DNA from 3 places in the Pseudomonas sp. H1_D05 genome. Region 1 is predicted to be linked to each of the others. Evidence: predicted binding sites of a transcription regulator. Region 1 holds the regulator's gene; each other region holds the start of a gene.
What was found. Region 1 encodes FliA, which starts transcription of late flagellar genes. Its sites were predicted from a motif close to CTAAAGTTTNNNNNNNNNNNGCCGNTAA; they were not measured.

Region 1 (5,128 bases):
CAGTGACCCATGTCGATCCGGGCCAATCGCTGGTGCAAGCGCTGGATCCACTGCTGCGCAAACGCGTGGTATTGATCGATACTGCCGGCCTGCAAGCCAGCGATCCGGCCCTGCGCATGCAGCTGGAAAGTCTGGCCGGGCGTGGCATTCGTTCAAAAAATTATCTGGTCTTGGCAACCACCAGCCAGAAACAGGTTCTAACCGCCGCTTATCACAGTTACAAGCGTTGCGGGCTTGCCGGCTGCATCCTGACTAAACTGGATGAAACGGCCAGCCTTGGCGAAGTGTTGAGCCTGGCGATCAGTCATGAATTGCCGGTCGCGTACCTGACCGATGGCCCACGGATTCCGGATGATTTGCATCTGCCGCGCCGTCATCAACTGGTCAGCCGCGCCGTCAGCGTGCAAATGCAGGAAGAACCCAGCGAAGAAGCCATGGCTGACATGTTCGCTGATATCTATCACAGCCCGACCAAGCAGGTAGGCTGAGGTATTCATGAACAGTTTTTGTACCTACATCGATGGTCTGCCATGCATTGTTCCGGTTGTGAACGCGCAGCCAGTAATGTGGCCTCCGTCTATGCAAGACAAGGTAAAGAAATAACATGGGCAGCATGCATCCCGTACAGGTGATCGCGGTGACCGGCGGCAAAGGTGGCGTCGGCAAGACTAACGTGTCAGTGAACTTGTCGCTGGCGCTGGCAGAGCTTGGCCGTCGGGTCATGCTGCTGGACGCCGACCTGGGTCTGGCGAACGTTGACGTATTGTTGGGGCTGACCCCTAAACGCACGCTGGCCGACGTCATCGAAGGCCGGTGCGAGCTGCGCGACGTGCTGTTGCAAGGCCCTGGTGGCATTCGCATCGTGCCGGCGGCGTCCGGCACCCAGAGCATGGTGCACCTGAGCCCGGCGCAACATGCCGGCCTGATTCAGGCGTTCAGCGACATCGGTGACAATCTCGATGTACTGGTGATCGATACCGCTGCGGGTATTGGTGACTCGGTAGTCAGTTTTGTTCGCGCCGCGCAAGAAGTGTTGCTGGTGGTCTGCGATGAGCCGACCTCGATCACTGACGCCTACGCGCTGATCAAACTGCTCAACCGCGATTACGGCATGAACCGCTTCCGCGTCCTCGCCAACATGGCGCAGAGCCCGCAGGAAGGGCGCAACCTGTTCGCCAAGTTGACCAAGGTCACGGATCGCTTCCTTGACGTGGCCCTACAATACGTCGGCGCCGTGCCTTACGACGAAAGCGTGCGTAAAGCGGTGCAGAAGCAGCGCGCGGTGTACGAAGCCTTTCCGCGTTCCAAGTGCGCGCTGGCGTTCAAGGCGATCGCGCAGAAGGTCGACACCTGGCCGCTGCCCGCCAACCCGCGTGGCCACCTTGAGTTTTTCGTCGAGCGCCTCGTGCAGCAAACGGCAGGGCCCGTGCTATGACCGCAAGCGGTATGAACTACTACAAGAAGTCGGCACGTGACGCGCAGTACGAGTTGATCGAGCGTTACGCGCCACTGGTCAAACGCATTGCCTACCACTTGCTGGCGCGCTTGCCGGCGAGTGTGCAGGTCGAAGACCTGATCCAGGCCGGGATGATCGGCCTGCTTGAAGTCTCGACCAAATACGACGCCAGCAAAGGCGCCAGTTTCGAAACGTACGCGGGCATACGAATCCGCGGCGCGATGCTCGACGAAGTGCGCAAAGGGGACTGGGCGCCACGCTCGGTTCACCGCAATACCCGTATGGTCAGCGACGCGATTCGCTCAATTGAAGCTAAAACCGGCCGTGATGCTAAAGATCACGAGGTTGCGGCCGAACTCCAATTGAGTCTCGACGATTACTACGGGATTTTGAATGACACCTTGGGCAGTCGCCTGTTCAGTTTCGACGACCTGTTGCAGGACGGCGAACACGAAGGGCTGCACGAGGATGGCGCGAGTGCTCATATGGAGCCGTCACGCGATCTGGAAGATGAACGTTTCCAGGCAGCGTTGGCGGACGCGATTGCCAATTTGCCGGAGCGTGAGCGACTGGTGTTGGCGCTGTACTACGACGAAGAGCTGAACCTCAAGGAGATCGGTGAAGTCCTTGGCGTCAGTGAATCGCGGGTCAGCCAGTTACACAGCCAGTGCGCGGCCCGTTTGCGGGGGCGTTTGGGGGAGTGGCGAGCGCGCTGAAGGCAGTGTGGGGACACTGCGAACGAGGCTGGTGCGGTGATGAACGGCACCGGTCTTGCTCTGTTGTGCTCCAGACAGTCTTCGAGTGCTACGCCGGAATGATTGAAATGGCGCGTCCAGGTGCTGGGCGCGTTTAAGACTGCTTGGAGGTCGAATTGGACAAGAACATGAAAATCCTCATCGTTGATGACTTCTCAACGATGCGGCGGATCATCAAGAACCTGCTGCGTGATCTGGGGTTCACCAACACTGTCGAGGCGGATGATGGCGTGACTGCCATTCCAGTGCTCAACAGCGGAAGCATCGACTTTCTGGTAACGGACTGGAACATGCCGGGCATGACCGGTATCGACCTGCTGCGTCACGTGCGTGCCGATGAAAAACTCAAGCACTTGCCAGTGCTGATGGTGACTGCAGAAGCCAAGCGCGAGCAGATCATTGAAGCCGCTCAGGCTGGTGTAAACGGCTACGTAGTCAAACCTTTCACGGCTCAGGCGTTGAAAGACAAAATCGAGAAGATTTTCGAACGCATCGGCTGATGAACGCGCGGGGGAGCTATGGAGCATAACGAATCTTCACAGGGCGATTTCGAGTCGACCCTGAAAAAACACGCGGTCGAACTGGTCGAAAGCCTTGAAAAAGGCAGGTTCGGCGACGCTGTGCAACTGATCCATGAGCTCAATCAGACCCGTGACCGTGGCCTGTACCAGGAAGTCGGCAAGCTCACACGTGAACTGCACAGTGCGATCGTCAACTTCCAGATCGATCCGAACATGCCGCAGGCCGAGGAAGTGTCGCAAATCACCGACGCCACCGAACGCCTGGGCTATGTGGTCAAGCTGACAGAAGCCGCGGCCAACCGCACCATGGATCTGGTGGAAAGCGCCACGCCGGTGGTCAACAGTCTGGCTGATGAAGCGCAGACCTTGAGCGCCGATTGGGGTCGCTTCATGCGTCGCGAGGTCGGGGCTGAAGAGTTCCGCGAGCTGGCGCGCCGGGTCGACGGTTTTCTGTCACGCAGCAGCACGGACAACCGTGCGGTGTCGAGCAATCTCAACGACATCCTGCTGGCCCAGGATTACCAGGACCTGACCGGTCAGGTGATCAAGCGTGTGACCCAACTGGTCACCGAAGTCGAAAGCAATTTGCTCAAACTCGTGCTCATGGCCAGTCAGGTCGACCGCTTTGCGGGCATCGAACATGACCGCGCCGCGATGCTTGCAGAAAAAGATCCACAAAAACATCTCTCGCAGGGTGAAGGTCCGCAGATTCATGCCGATAAACGAGAAGACGTTGTGTCCGGTCAGGACGATGTGGACGATTTGTTATCCAGCCTCGGATTCTAGAGTTGTGGAATTTTAGGTTTTTTGGGTTTTTAGACCTGTAGGAGCACCCCATTAATGAGCTTCGGCGCCGATGAAGAGATCCTTCAGGATTTCCTGGTTGAGGCCGGCGAGATTCTTGAGCAACTGTCCGAACAACTGGTCGAGCTGGAAAGCCGTCCGGATGACGCAGATCTGCTCAACGCAATTTTTCGCGGTTTCCACACTGTAAAAGGGGGCGCCGGCTTCCTTCAGCTCAACGAGTTGGTGGAGTGCTGTCACATCGCCGAAAACGTGTTCGACATCCTGCGCAAGGGTGAGCGTCGCGTTGATGCAGAACTGATGGACGTTGTCCTCGAAGCACTGGACGCGGTGAACAGCATGTTCACTGAGGTTCGTGAGCGTGCACCGATCACCGCCGCTACCCCGGAACTGCTGGCCGCCCTGGCGCGTCTGGCCGAACCGCAATCGGCGGACGCCGCCCCGGCATCGCCGGTGGCCGAGATGATCGAAGAACTGGTCGTTGAAGGCGACTCGTCGGGCGACATCACCGATAACGAATTTGAACAACTGCTGGACTCGCTGAACGCCGTCAAGGCTGAAGCTGAAGCCCCGGCCGCTGTTGCACCTGCGCAAACGGCGGCTGAAGCCGCGAGCGACGAAATCACTGACGCCGAGTTCGAGTCGTTGCTCGATCAGTTGCATGGCAAAGGCCAGTTCGCGGCGGATGCCGTGGCACCGACCGCAGCGGCTCCAGCAGCCCCGGCGGCGGGCGACAGCTCGGATATCACCGACGACGAATTCGAAGCCCTGCTCGATCAACTGCATGGCAAGGGCAACTTTGCCGTTGAAGCACTGGAATCAGCAATTGCCTCGGCACCGGCTGCGCCAGCCGCGCCGGCAGCCGCCGCAGCCGGCAGCGATCTGATCAGCGATCACGAGTTCGAATCGCTGCTCGACGAATTGCACGGCAAAGGCAAGTTCACTGACGTTGGCGCCGCGACTGCCGGCGCTGCTTCCACGGTGGCTGCGCCTGCCGCCAAGGCTGCGGCCGCTCCGGCTGCTGCGCCAAAGGCAGCTCCCAAGCCTGAGCCGAAAGCCGAAGCGCCGAAACCGGCTGCCGCTGCTGCACCGGCTCCGGCCCGTGCTGCCGCCGCACCGCCGCCAGAAAAACCGGCGAGCGAAGCCGAAACCACCGTGCGCGTCGACACGGCCCGTCTCGACGAAATCATGAACATGGTCGGCGAGTTGGTGCTGGTGCGTAACCGTCTGGTGCGCCTGGGCCTCAACAGCGGCGACGAAGCCATGTCCAAGGCCGTGTCGAACCTCGACGTGGTCACGGCTGACTTGCAGACCGCGGTGATGAAGACGCGGATGCAGCCGATCAAGAAGGTCTTCGGGCGCTTCCCGCGTCTGGTTCGCGACTTGGCTCGTCAGCTGAAGAAAGAGATCAACCTGGAACTGGTGGGTGAAGAAACCGACCTCGACAAAAACCTTGTCGAGGCCCTGGCCGACCCGCTGGTCCACTTGGTGCGCAACGCGGTCGACCACGGCATCGAGTCGCCGGAAGAGCGCGAGGCATCGGGCAAGGCCCGTGGCGGTCGTGTTGTTCTGGCCGCCGAGCAGGAAGGCGA
Region 2 (5,128 bases), 1.7 Mb from region 1:
TCACTTCGTTCCGCGAAACCGGCAGCGAGTTCGCGCTGGTCAGCGTCGCCGACTGGCAGCAGCAACTAAACCGCGTCGATGCCGACAACGCGCTGTTCGGCGTGCTCGGTTTCTACCTCAACGGCTTCGAAGAAGACATCGGCGACATCTCCCTGATTGGTCATGCCAACGCTGAGGCCGGCGTGCATCTGATGGGCGCGCACTACCCGCAGAAATCCCCGGCGCTGCTGCGTCGTGGCTGCGATTACCTGAAAGAAATCAACTTCATCTGATCCAACAAAAGGAGCAACACCATGAGCACTTTGCAACCCGATACCCTGATCAAAAACCCGCATGGCTGCCACGTAGTGTCTTCGGTAGAAGTGCCGGCAGACGCGGCGCAGGTCTGGGCGGTGGTCGGCGATTTCGGCGGATTCGACCGTTTCATTCCGGCGCTGTCGCACATCGAAACAATCGGCGAGGGCGTGTCCTCGCTGCGCAAGAAATGCTTCAAGGATGGCAACGTGGTAGTCGAGCAACTCAACTCCCGCGATGAGCACGCGCGGAGCATGACCTGGACGACGATTTACAACACGTTGGGGGTGGCGAATCTGTGGGCGGCGATGAATGTCGAATCGCTGGGCGCGGGTAAGTCTCGGGCGACGTGGACGATCATTGCCGAGGCGGCTGCGGGCGGTGAAGAGGCACTGCCAGGGTTCAAGGATTTTGTGCAGGGGTTTGCGGATGATGCGATGGGGAATGTGCTGAAGCTGTTTGTTTAAGGCTTCGGCTTTGCGGTGAATGTCAGACCGCTTTCGCGAGCAGGCTCGCTCCCACATTTTGATTGCATTCCTTCTGTAGGAATGCGGTCAATCTGTGGGAGCGAGCTTGCTCGCGAAGAACGATAACGCGGTCTCCAATCTGAATAATCAGATCTTGAAGCTGTCGACCAATTGCTTCAGACGGTTAGCCTGCTGCGACAACGCATCACAATCCTTCAACGTCTCGTTGAGGTTAGCCACGCTCTGCTGGTTCAGCAGATTGATCTGGTTAACGTCGACGTTGAGGGTTTCCACAACCGCGGTCTGCTCTTCAGTGGCCGCTGCCACCGATTGGTTCATGCCGTCGATTTCACCGATGCGTTGAGTCACGCTGACCAGACGCAAACCGGCCTGATTGGCCACTTCCACGCTCTGCTCGCTGGACACCTGACTGGCGTTCATCGTGGTCACCGCTTCCCGCGAACCGATCTGCAACGACGTGATCATTTTGTGGATCTCTTCCGCCGACTCCTGGGTGCGATGGGCAAGGTTTCGCACCTCGTCCGCCACCACGGCAAAACCACGTCCGGCTTCACCGGCACGCGCCGCTTCGATTGCGGCGTTAAGTGCCAGCAGGTTGGTCTGCTGCGAAATCCCTTTGATCACATCGAGGATGTGGCCGATGTTGTCGGTGCTGGCGTTCAGGGTTTCGATCTGCGTGCACGACAGGCTGATCTTCTGCGACAACTCTGTCATCGCTTGAATCGTCTGCTCGACCACCTGACGACCGTCATCAGCCTGCTCGCTGGCGCCGCTGGCGTGTTGCGAAGCATCGGCGGCGTTGCGCGCAATTTCCTGAGTGGCGGCGCCCAACTCGTTAATAGCGGCAGCCACGCTGTTGGTGCGCGCGCTTTGTTCGTCGGAACCGACGATCGAGGCGTTGGACGATGCCATCACCCGTTGCGACAAGTCATGCACATGACGGGTGGCGGAAGACACTTCGGAAATCGACGCGTGAATACGCTCAACGAACTGGTTGAACGCGCTGCCCAATTCACCGAACTCGTCTTTGCTCTCGACCACCAGGCGGCGGGTCAGGTCGCCTTCGCCCTGAGCGATATCCTGCATCGCACGGCCCATGGTGGTCAGCGGACGCATCAACACATTGATCAACAGGCTCAGCAGCAAGGCAATGGCCGCCACGGCCACGAACATCGCAATCAGTGCCGAGGTGCGGAATTGGCTGAGTGCTGCGTAGGCCTTGTCGCGGTCGATCGACAGACCGATGTACCACTGCGCATTCGGCAGATCGCTGACCGGGGTAAACGACAGAATACGTTCCTGACCGTTGAGCAACACGTTCTGGTTGCCCTTCTCGATGCGTACGCTGGTGTTTGGGTAGATGTCTTTCAGGTTTTTCATGACCTGATCCTTGTCCGGGCTAACGATCACCTGACCGTCGGCGCTAACCAGGAATGCATGGCCGAGGCCACCGAAGTCCACCGAGTTGATGATCTTCACCAGGGTTTCCAGGCTCAGGTCACCCCCGACGACGCCGAGCAGTTCACCGTTCTTTTTCACCGGCATGGCGATGGTCACCACCAGCCCGCCGACAGCAGCCATGTACGGCGGCGTCAGCATGGTTTTGTCAGCTACCACGGCCTGCTTGTACCAAGGGCGCTGACGCGGGTCATAGCCGTCCGGCATCTTCGCGTCAGGACGCTGGGTGAACACACCGTTGGCCTGACCGACGTAGGTGAACTGGAAGTTCGAGGTGAAGGCCGGTTGATCGACCAGGCCCGGGAAGTCCGCGTCCTTACCCTGATGGGCAACGTTCTGCGCGAGGTTTTCCAGCACCAGGATCCGCCCGCTCATCCAGTTCTGCACGCTGCTGGCGGTCAGATCACCGGCCTGCTGCACGGAAGACTGGAGGTTCTGGCGAATGGTGTTTCGCTGCAGATAGTCGTTGTAGAGGGTGAACAGCGCGAACGCCAGGACCACGACGCCCGAGGCGGCCAACAGGATTTTATGGCTGAACTTGAGATTCATTTCATGGGACTTCTTATGCCAAAAGTGGGGATGCGTTCCGGATGCAACATCCATGTACAGTGCAGGCAGCGTTCTACTAGCCGCTCTACTTTGGTGCACGCATGTCTCACCAGTCTGTCGGCACGTGTCGGAGAAATCTTAGGGCCATACAGGAAATGGATGGTATTTCTGCCAGATTCCCGCCCAACGGCGTGCCAGAGCGTTCGTCACGGTGTTTCCGGAGCAACGTTCCGGCGGCAGTTTCAAATCCTGCAACCCTTTTTCCTGTGCATAAAAAAGCCAGCCCCTGATGTCTCAGGGGCTGGCTTTGTCGTTTCTTTATCTGATCCTGAAATGACAAAACCCCCGTCCGCGTTAGCAGACAGGGGTTTCGGAATTCAATCTTGACGATGACCTACTCTCACATGGGGAAACCCCACACTACCATCGGCGATGCATCGTTTCACTTCTGAGTTCGGGATGGGATCAGGTGGTTCCAACGCTCTATGGTCGTCAAGAAATTCTGTATCTGGCCCGTCAACACGGTAACGAGCCAGCAAAAACAGTTACTTCTACTAAAACAAAACCCCAACTGCTTTCGCAATTGGGGTTTCGGAATTTAATCTTGACGATGACCTACTCTCACATGGGGAAACCCCACACTACCATCGGCGATGCATCGTTTCACTGCTGAGTTCGGGATGGGATCAGGTGGTTCCAACGCTCTATGGTCGTCAAGAAATTCGGGTACTGACTCGTGACCAGATGGCCTCGCTTCAGCAAATTGGGTATGTGACAGCTTTCGGTGTTTTGTGAACATCGAACTTTCGGTTCGTTTCGTCTTCACACACCGCAATCTGGTCTCTTCGACGCAAATTGCTTGGGTGTTATATGGTCAAGCCTCACGGGCAATTAGTATTGGTTAGCTCAACGCCTCACAGCGCTTACACACCCAACCTATCAACGTCGTAGTCTTCGACGGCCCTTCAGGGAACTCAAGGTTCCAGTGAGATCTCATCTTGAGGCAAGTTTCCCGCTTAGATGCTTTCAGCGGTTATCTTTCCCGAACATAGCTACCCGGCAATGCCACTGGCGTGACAACCGGAACACCAGAGGTTCGTCCACTCCGGTCCTCTCGTACTAGGAGCAGCCCCTCTCAAATCTCAAACGTCCACGGCAGATAGGGACCGAACTGTCTCACGACGTTCTAAACCCAGCTCGCGTACCACTTTAAATGGCGAACAGCCATACCCTTGGGACCGGCTTCAGCCCCAGGATGTGATGAGCCGACATCGAGGTGCCAAACACCGCCGTCGATATGAACTCTTGGGCGGTATCAGCCTGTTATCCCCGGAGTACCTTTTATCCGTTGAGCGATGGCCCTTCCATACAGAACCACCGGATCACTAAGACCTACTTTCGTACCTGCTCGACGTGTCTGTCTCGCAGTCAAGCGCGCTTTTGCCTTTATACTCTACGACCGATTTCCGACCGGTCTGAGCGCACCTTCGTACTCCTCCGTTACTCTTTAGGAGGAGACCGCCCCAGTCAAACTACCCACCATACACTGTCCTCGATCCGGATAACGGACCTGAGTTAGAACCTCAAAGTTGCCAGGGTGGTATTTCAAGGATGGCTCCACGCGAACTGGCGTCCACGCTTCAAAGCCTCCCACCTATCCTACACAAGCAAATTCAAAGTCCAGTGCAAAGCTATAGTAAAGGTTCACGGGGTCTTTCCGTCTAGCCGCGGATACACTGCATCTTCACAGCGATTTCAATTTCACTGAGTCTCGGGTGGAGACAGCGCCGCCATCGTTACGCCATTCGTGCAGGTCGGAACTTACCCGACAAGGAATTTCGCTACCTTAGGACCGTTATAGTTACGGCCGCCGTTTACCGGGGCTTCGATCAAGAGCTTCGCGTTAGCTAACCCCATCAATTAACCTTCCGGCACCGGGCAGGCGTCACACCCTATACGTCCACTTTCGTGTTTGCAGAGTGCTGTGTTTTTAATAAACAGTCGCAGCGGCCTGGTATCTTCGACCGGCATGAGCTTACGGAGCAAGTCCTTCACCCTCACCGGCGCACCTTCTCCCGAAGTTACGGTGCCATTTTGCCTAGTTCCTTCACCCGAGTTCTCTCAAGCGCCTTGGTATTCTCTACCCAACCACCTGTGTCGGTTTGGGGTACGGTTCCTGGTTACCTGAAGCTTAGAAGCTTTTCTTGGAAGCATGGCATCAACCACTTCGTGTTCTAAAAGAACACTCGTCATCAGCTCTCGGCCTTAAGATCCCGGATTTACCTAAGATCTCAGCCTACCACCTTAAACTTGGACAACCAACGCCAAGCTGGCCTAGC
Region 3 (5,128 bases), 1.4 Mb from region 1:
TGGCAGCGCTGACCGTCATCGGTCCAGTCGATCTGCTCTGGCGAGAGTAAAAGGTGCAGGTCGTAATGCCGCGCCAACAATTCGGATTCCAGCCAGGCCGGGCAATCGCCGAACAGCGTCTGACTCCAGAGCATATTGCTCAGCAAGTGCGTGTCGAGGATCAGCAATGACGGCTGTTGCGCCCGCGCTTCATCTTCCCAGTGCAATTGGCCCCGGGCGATTTCCGGGATATCAGCCAGACAAGTGTCGCGGGGATTGAGTTCGATAAACCGACGCACGTATTCATCCACCCGCAAGCCGCCAAAGCGTTGTTGCAGGCCCGCCGCCAGCCAGCTTTTGCCGGTGGATTCGGGGCCGGTCAGGACCACAACCTTCATGTGCGCAACGCCGGGTCAGCACGCCATTCGCGAAAGCCCTGGATCGCCAGCAGAGTGAACAGCCCGTACAGCGCAGCGGTCAGGTACAGCCCCTTATAGATGAACAAGCCGACAAAGATCACATCCAGCACAAACCACAGCGCCCAGCATTGCAGGCGTTTCTGCGCCATCCACAGTTGCGCGACCAGGCTGAAACCGGTCAGCGCGGCATCGAGCCACGGTTGCGCGGCGTCGGTCCAGTGAGCCATGGCCGCACCGAGCAACAGGCTGCCGACCGCGCCAACGCCCAAGCCGATCAGGACCGAGCGTTGATCGAGGCGCGTGACCTCACGACCGTCATGCATCGTCCCGGCGCGGGTCCATTGCCACCAGCCATAGACTTGCAGCGCGGCGTAGATCACTTGCAGCAACATGTCCGAATACAGCTTCACTTCAAAGAAGATCCAGCTATAGAGCAGCACCATGACCAGACCGATCGGCCAGCACCACGGATTCTGTTTGACCGTCAGCCACACGGCGAGCACCCCGAGGGCGGCGGCAAACAGTTCAAGCCCGGACATGGGGGTTCCTTGGGGGAAATTGAGGAGGGGGCGGATTGTACTGCATTCGCCCAGACACTGAAGAACCCTGTGGGAGCGAGCTTGCTCGCGAAGGGGCCTGTGCAGTCGAAATCTTCTTTGACTGACCTGACGCTTTCGCGAGCAAGCTCGCTCCCACAGGTTTTGGGTCAGACGCGGAACTGGCGCAGGAGGGCGTTGAGTTGTTCGCTCAACTGGCCAAGTTTCAGGCTGGCCGCACTCGATTGTTCGGCAGCGATCGCCGTGCTGTGCGAGAGGCCGGCCGCCTGAGTGACGTTCTGATTAATGTCCTCGACCACATGCGCCTGCTGCAACGTGGCGCTGGCAATCGAAGCGTTCAGGCCATTGAGATTACGCAGTGCCTGGCCAATCGCATTCAGACTCGCACCGGCCAACCCGGCTTGTTCGATGGTCAGTTGCGACGCCTTGCTGCTGTCGCCGATCACTTTCACAGCGGCTTCGGAATGGTTCTGCAGACGCTCGATCATCGACTGGATTTCCGCCGTCGACTTCTGCGTACGTTGCGCCAACAAGCGTACTTCATCCGCCACCACGGCAAATCCGCGACCTTGCTCACCGGCCCGCGCCGCTTCAATCGCGGCATTAAGCGCGAGCAGGTTGGTCTGTTCGGCAATCGAGCGAATCACTTCCAGCACGCTGCCGATCTGCGTACTTTCGGCGGCGAGGGTGCGGATCACCTCCACCGCTTGATCGATAGTGCCGGACAGTTTGTCGATCTGCTGCAAGCTGCCATCGATGTTGATCTGGCCCTGTTGCGCCTGCGCTTCGGCATCGCGCATTTCGGCGGCGGCGTGCTCGGCGTTCTTCGCCACGTCCTGCACGCCATAGGTCACCTCGTTGATCGCGGTGGCCACCAGTTCCATCTGCTGCGATTGCTGCTGGCTGCGCTGCTGGGCCTGCGTGGCGTCGTTGCCCAGTTCGCTGGACGACTGACCCAGTGCACTGGCCGACACCTGCAATTCGCCGATCACCCGCCGCAGTTTGGCGGTGAAGGCGTTGAAGTGATGCGCCAGTTCAGTGACTTCATCTTTGCCATGGGTATCGAGGCTGCGGGTCAGGTCGCTTTCACCGCTGGCAATGTTGGCCATGGCGTTCACGGTTTCCTGCAGCGGACGGACGATGCTGCGCGCGATGAGGATCACCAGCAGCGCCATGATCACGGCAATCGCCAGGCCGATGACCGTAGCCTTGATCACTTGGCCCTGGAATTCCGCCTGCACGTCGTCGACGTAAACTCCGGAGCCGAGCACCCAGCCCCACGGCTCGAACAGTTTGACGTAGGAGGTCTTGGCCACCGGCTCACTGGCGCCGGGTTTCGGCCAACGGTAGTCGACCATGCCGGCGCCTTTGGACCTGGCGATGGCGACCATTTCGTTGAACACCGCAAAACCGTCCGGATCGCGGATCGCCGAGAGGTTCTGGCCTTCGAGTTTCGGGTTGGTCGGGTGCATGACCATCACGGGCGTGAGGTCGTTGATCCAGAAATAATCGCTCTGGTCGTAGCGCAGCCCACGAATCGCCGTCAGCGCCTGTTTCTGCGCCGCCTCTTTGCTCAGGGTGCCGGCGGTTTCGAGGTCGTGGTAGTAGGTCAGCAGGCCGCTGGCGGTCTGTACTACGTGCTGGGTTTTCTGGGCCTTGGCGTGGTAGAGATCGTCGTGGATCTGCTTGAGCATCAACACGCCCAAGGTCAGCAACATGACCACCGCCACAATCAAGATGAGCCACAAGCGTCGGCTGATCGACACACTGCGCAAGCTGTTCATAACGCTGTCACTCCGGATTCTTTTTCTTGTAATAAACGACCGCCAGCATCCAACCACGATTTCGTGAGCGGGCATACGCGACCCAAGTCGTATAACGCGGCAGCGCTAATAAGGCTTGTCTGTTAGGATTTCGGCCCCGCGCGTGAAAACCTGAATCCAAATTGATATTTCACGGAATTTTGACCGTTTCGTGTGGATCCTGTGCGTGCGGAATCGGTACAGCCATAAACAGCTACGCTGATCGCAGTGAACGCTAGAAAAATATTATCGGAGCATGCCGGCGCGCATCGCTCTTTGGGGGATTGATGGATCTTTGGACGGCCTTGCAGGCACTGATACTAGGAGTTGTAGAAGGGCTGACGGAGTTTTTGCCCATTTCCAGTACCGGACACCAGATCATTGTTGCCGACTTGCTGAATTTCGGCGGCGAACGGGCCATGGCGTTCAATATCATCATCCAGCTCGGCGCGATCCTCGCGGTGGTCTGGGAGTTTCGCCGCAAGATTCTCGATGTGGTCATCGGTTTGCCGACGCAGCCCAGTGCCCGTCGTTTCACCGCTAACCTGCTGATCGCGTTTCTGCCCGCTGTGGTGCTGGGCGTGATCTTTGCCGACCTGATCCACGAATACCTGTTCAATCCGATTACCGTTGCGACCGCGTTGGTGGTGGGCGGCATCATCATGTTGTGGGCGGAAAAGCGTCAGCATGCAGTGCACGCCGAAACAGTCGACGAGATCACTTGGAAAGATGCTTTGAAGGTTGGTTTCGCTCAGTGTCTGGCGATGATTCCCGGCACTTCGCGTTCCGGCTCGACGATCATTGGCGGGTTGCTCTTCGGTCTGTCGCGCAAGACTGCCACCGAGTTTTCCTTCTTCCTCGCGATGCCGACCATGGTCGGTGCGGCGGTCTACTCGGGCTACAAGTACCGCCATCTGTTTGTCCCGGCGGACTTCCCGGTGTTTGCCATCGGCTTTGTCACCGCGTTCATCTTCGCCATGATCGCCGTGCGCGGCTTGCTCAAGTTCATTGCCAGCCATAGCTATGCGGCATTTGCCTGGTATCGGATCGTTTTTGGTCTGGTCATTCTGGCGACGTGGCAGTTTGGCTGGATCGATTGGGCGGCGGCCAAGCCATGAGTGATTCCCGCGCACGCCGGCCCGAAGGGCGACCTTCGGGCGGCAACAACATCCAGCATCTGAAGCTGAAACTGCTGGTTCTGTTGATCGTCTGCGCGTTGCCGCTGTTCGGCTCGGTGTCGATGTGGTTGCGCGGGATTTCGTTGGTGCCGCTGACGGCTTACGGTGTTGTGAGCGTGTTGGCGTTCTTCATGTACTGGGCAGACAAGCGCAAGGCGCGCGCCGACGCCTGGCGCACACCGGAGAACATCCTTCATGCTGTGGAACTGGCGGGCGGCTGGCCGGGTGCATTGATCGCCCAGCAGGTGTTCCGGCACAAGACGCGCAAGGTGTCGTTTCAGATTCTGTTCTGGGTGATTGTGTTGCTGCACCAGGTGTTCTGGATCGACCAGCTGTTTCTTGGCTCGAATCTGCTGACGCTGTTCTGAATACACCGCAACTCCCTATGTAGGAGTGAGCCTGCTCGCGATAGCGGAGTGTCAGCCAAAGAAATTCCAACTGACACTCCGCTATCGCGAGCAGGCTCACTCCTACAGGGATCGGGTTTACAGCAACAAACCGATTTGGGTCTTTTTCGGCAACTTGCTCACCACCAGCTGATGCGAACGTTGCAACAACCCGCGCAATTCCTCGGCGCCCAACGGGTAGGGCGGATGCATGATGATCCACTGCGCCCGGGCCAGATAGGGCGCCGGGTGAATCCCCGGGCGGTCGCAATGACCGAGAAACAGATCTTTATCAACCTTGAACGCCAGCGAATCCCCACGCAGCCCCTGCAAGGCAAACATCTTGTTGCCGGCAATCGAAAACACTCGCACGCCGCCCCATTTGTAATCTTCCCGAGCGCCCGGCAATGCCAGGCAGAACGCCGCAACGTCGGCTTCGTTCATCTTTCCCTTGTTCATAACAACCGCTCCCCACAGGCATTGAACGACTCGACCAGATGATCGATCCACGCGCGCACCGCTGGCATCACCCCGCGCCGATGCGGATACACTGCTTGCAGCCAGCCGCCGGGCAGTGACCACTCCGGCAACATCTGCACCAGCGTGCCGTTTTCCAGCTCCGCCTCGCAATACATCATCGGCAACAGGGTAAACCCCTGACCGGCGAGGACGCAGGCCTTGCGTACGACAAAATCATCGATGCCCAGGCGAGCCTCCATGTTCAGTTCGAAACTGTGGCCCTGCTGATCGAGCAGGCGCACATGCACCATACGATCGGCCTCCAGCGCACCCAGTACGGGCAGATGC

Region 2: the regulator FliA is predicted to act here: its motif matches at 2,904-2,931, upstream of AB4O11_RS09130 (methyl-accepting chemotaxis protein).
Region 3: the regulator FliA is predicted to act here: its motif matches at 2,867-2,894, upstream of AB4O11_RS22730 (methyl-accepting chemotaxis protein).

What each region holds. Positions count from the first base shown of each region.
Region 1 is NZ_CP162825.1:3,655,911-3,661,038, forward strand. It holds gene flhF (flagellar biosynthesis protein FlhF) at 1-488, shown strand, start outside; gene fleN (flagellar synthesis regulator FleN) at 605-1,435, shown strand; gene fliA (RNA polymerase sigma factor FliA) at 1,432-2,172, shown strand; gene AB4O11_RS16510 (chemotaxis response regulator CheY) at 2,340-2,711, shown strand; gene AB4O11_RS16515 (protein phosphatase CheZ) at 2,730-3,518, shown strand; gene AB4O11_RS16520 (chemotaxis protein CheA) at 3,573-5,128, shown strand, end outside.
Region 2 is NZ_CP162825.1:1,980,389-1,985,516, reverse strand. It holds gene AB4O11_RS09140 (amino acid adenylation domain-containing protein) at 1-272, shown strand, start outside; gene AB4O11_RS09135 (SRPBCC family protein) at 294-761, shown strand; gene AB4O11_RS09130 (methyl-accepting chemotaxis protein) at 909-2,789, opposite strand; rRNA gene rrf (5S ribosomal RNA) at 3,171-3,286, opposite strand; rRNA gene rrf (5S ribosomal RNA) at 3,392-3,507, opposite strand; rRNA gene AB4O11_RS09115 (23S ribosomal RNA) at 3,660-5,128, opposite strand, start outside.
Region 3 is NZ_CP162825.1:5,029,045-5,034,172, forward strand. It holds gene AB4O11_RS22720 (AAA family ATPase) at 1-377, opposite strand, end outside; gene pnuC (nicotinamide riboside transporter PnuC) at 374-937, opposite strand; gene AB4O11_RS22730 (methyl-accepting chemotaxis protein) at 1,105-2,739, opposite strand; gene AB4O11_RS22735 (undecaprenyl-diphosphate phosphatase) at 3,045-3,875, shown strand; gene AB4O11_RS22740 (DUF1294 domain-containing protein) at 3,872-4,303, shown strand; gene AB4O11_RS22745 (MmcQ/YjbR family DNA-binding protein) at 4,421-4,780, opposite strand; gene AB4O11_RS22750 (LysR substrate-binding domain-containing protein) at 4,777-5,128, opposite strand, start outside.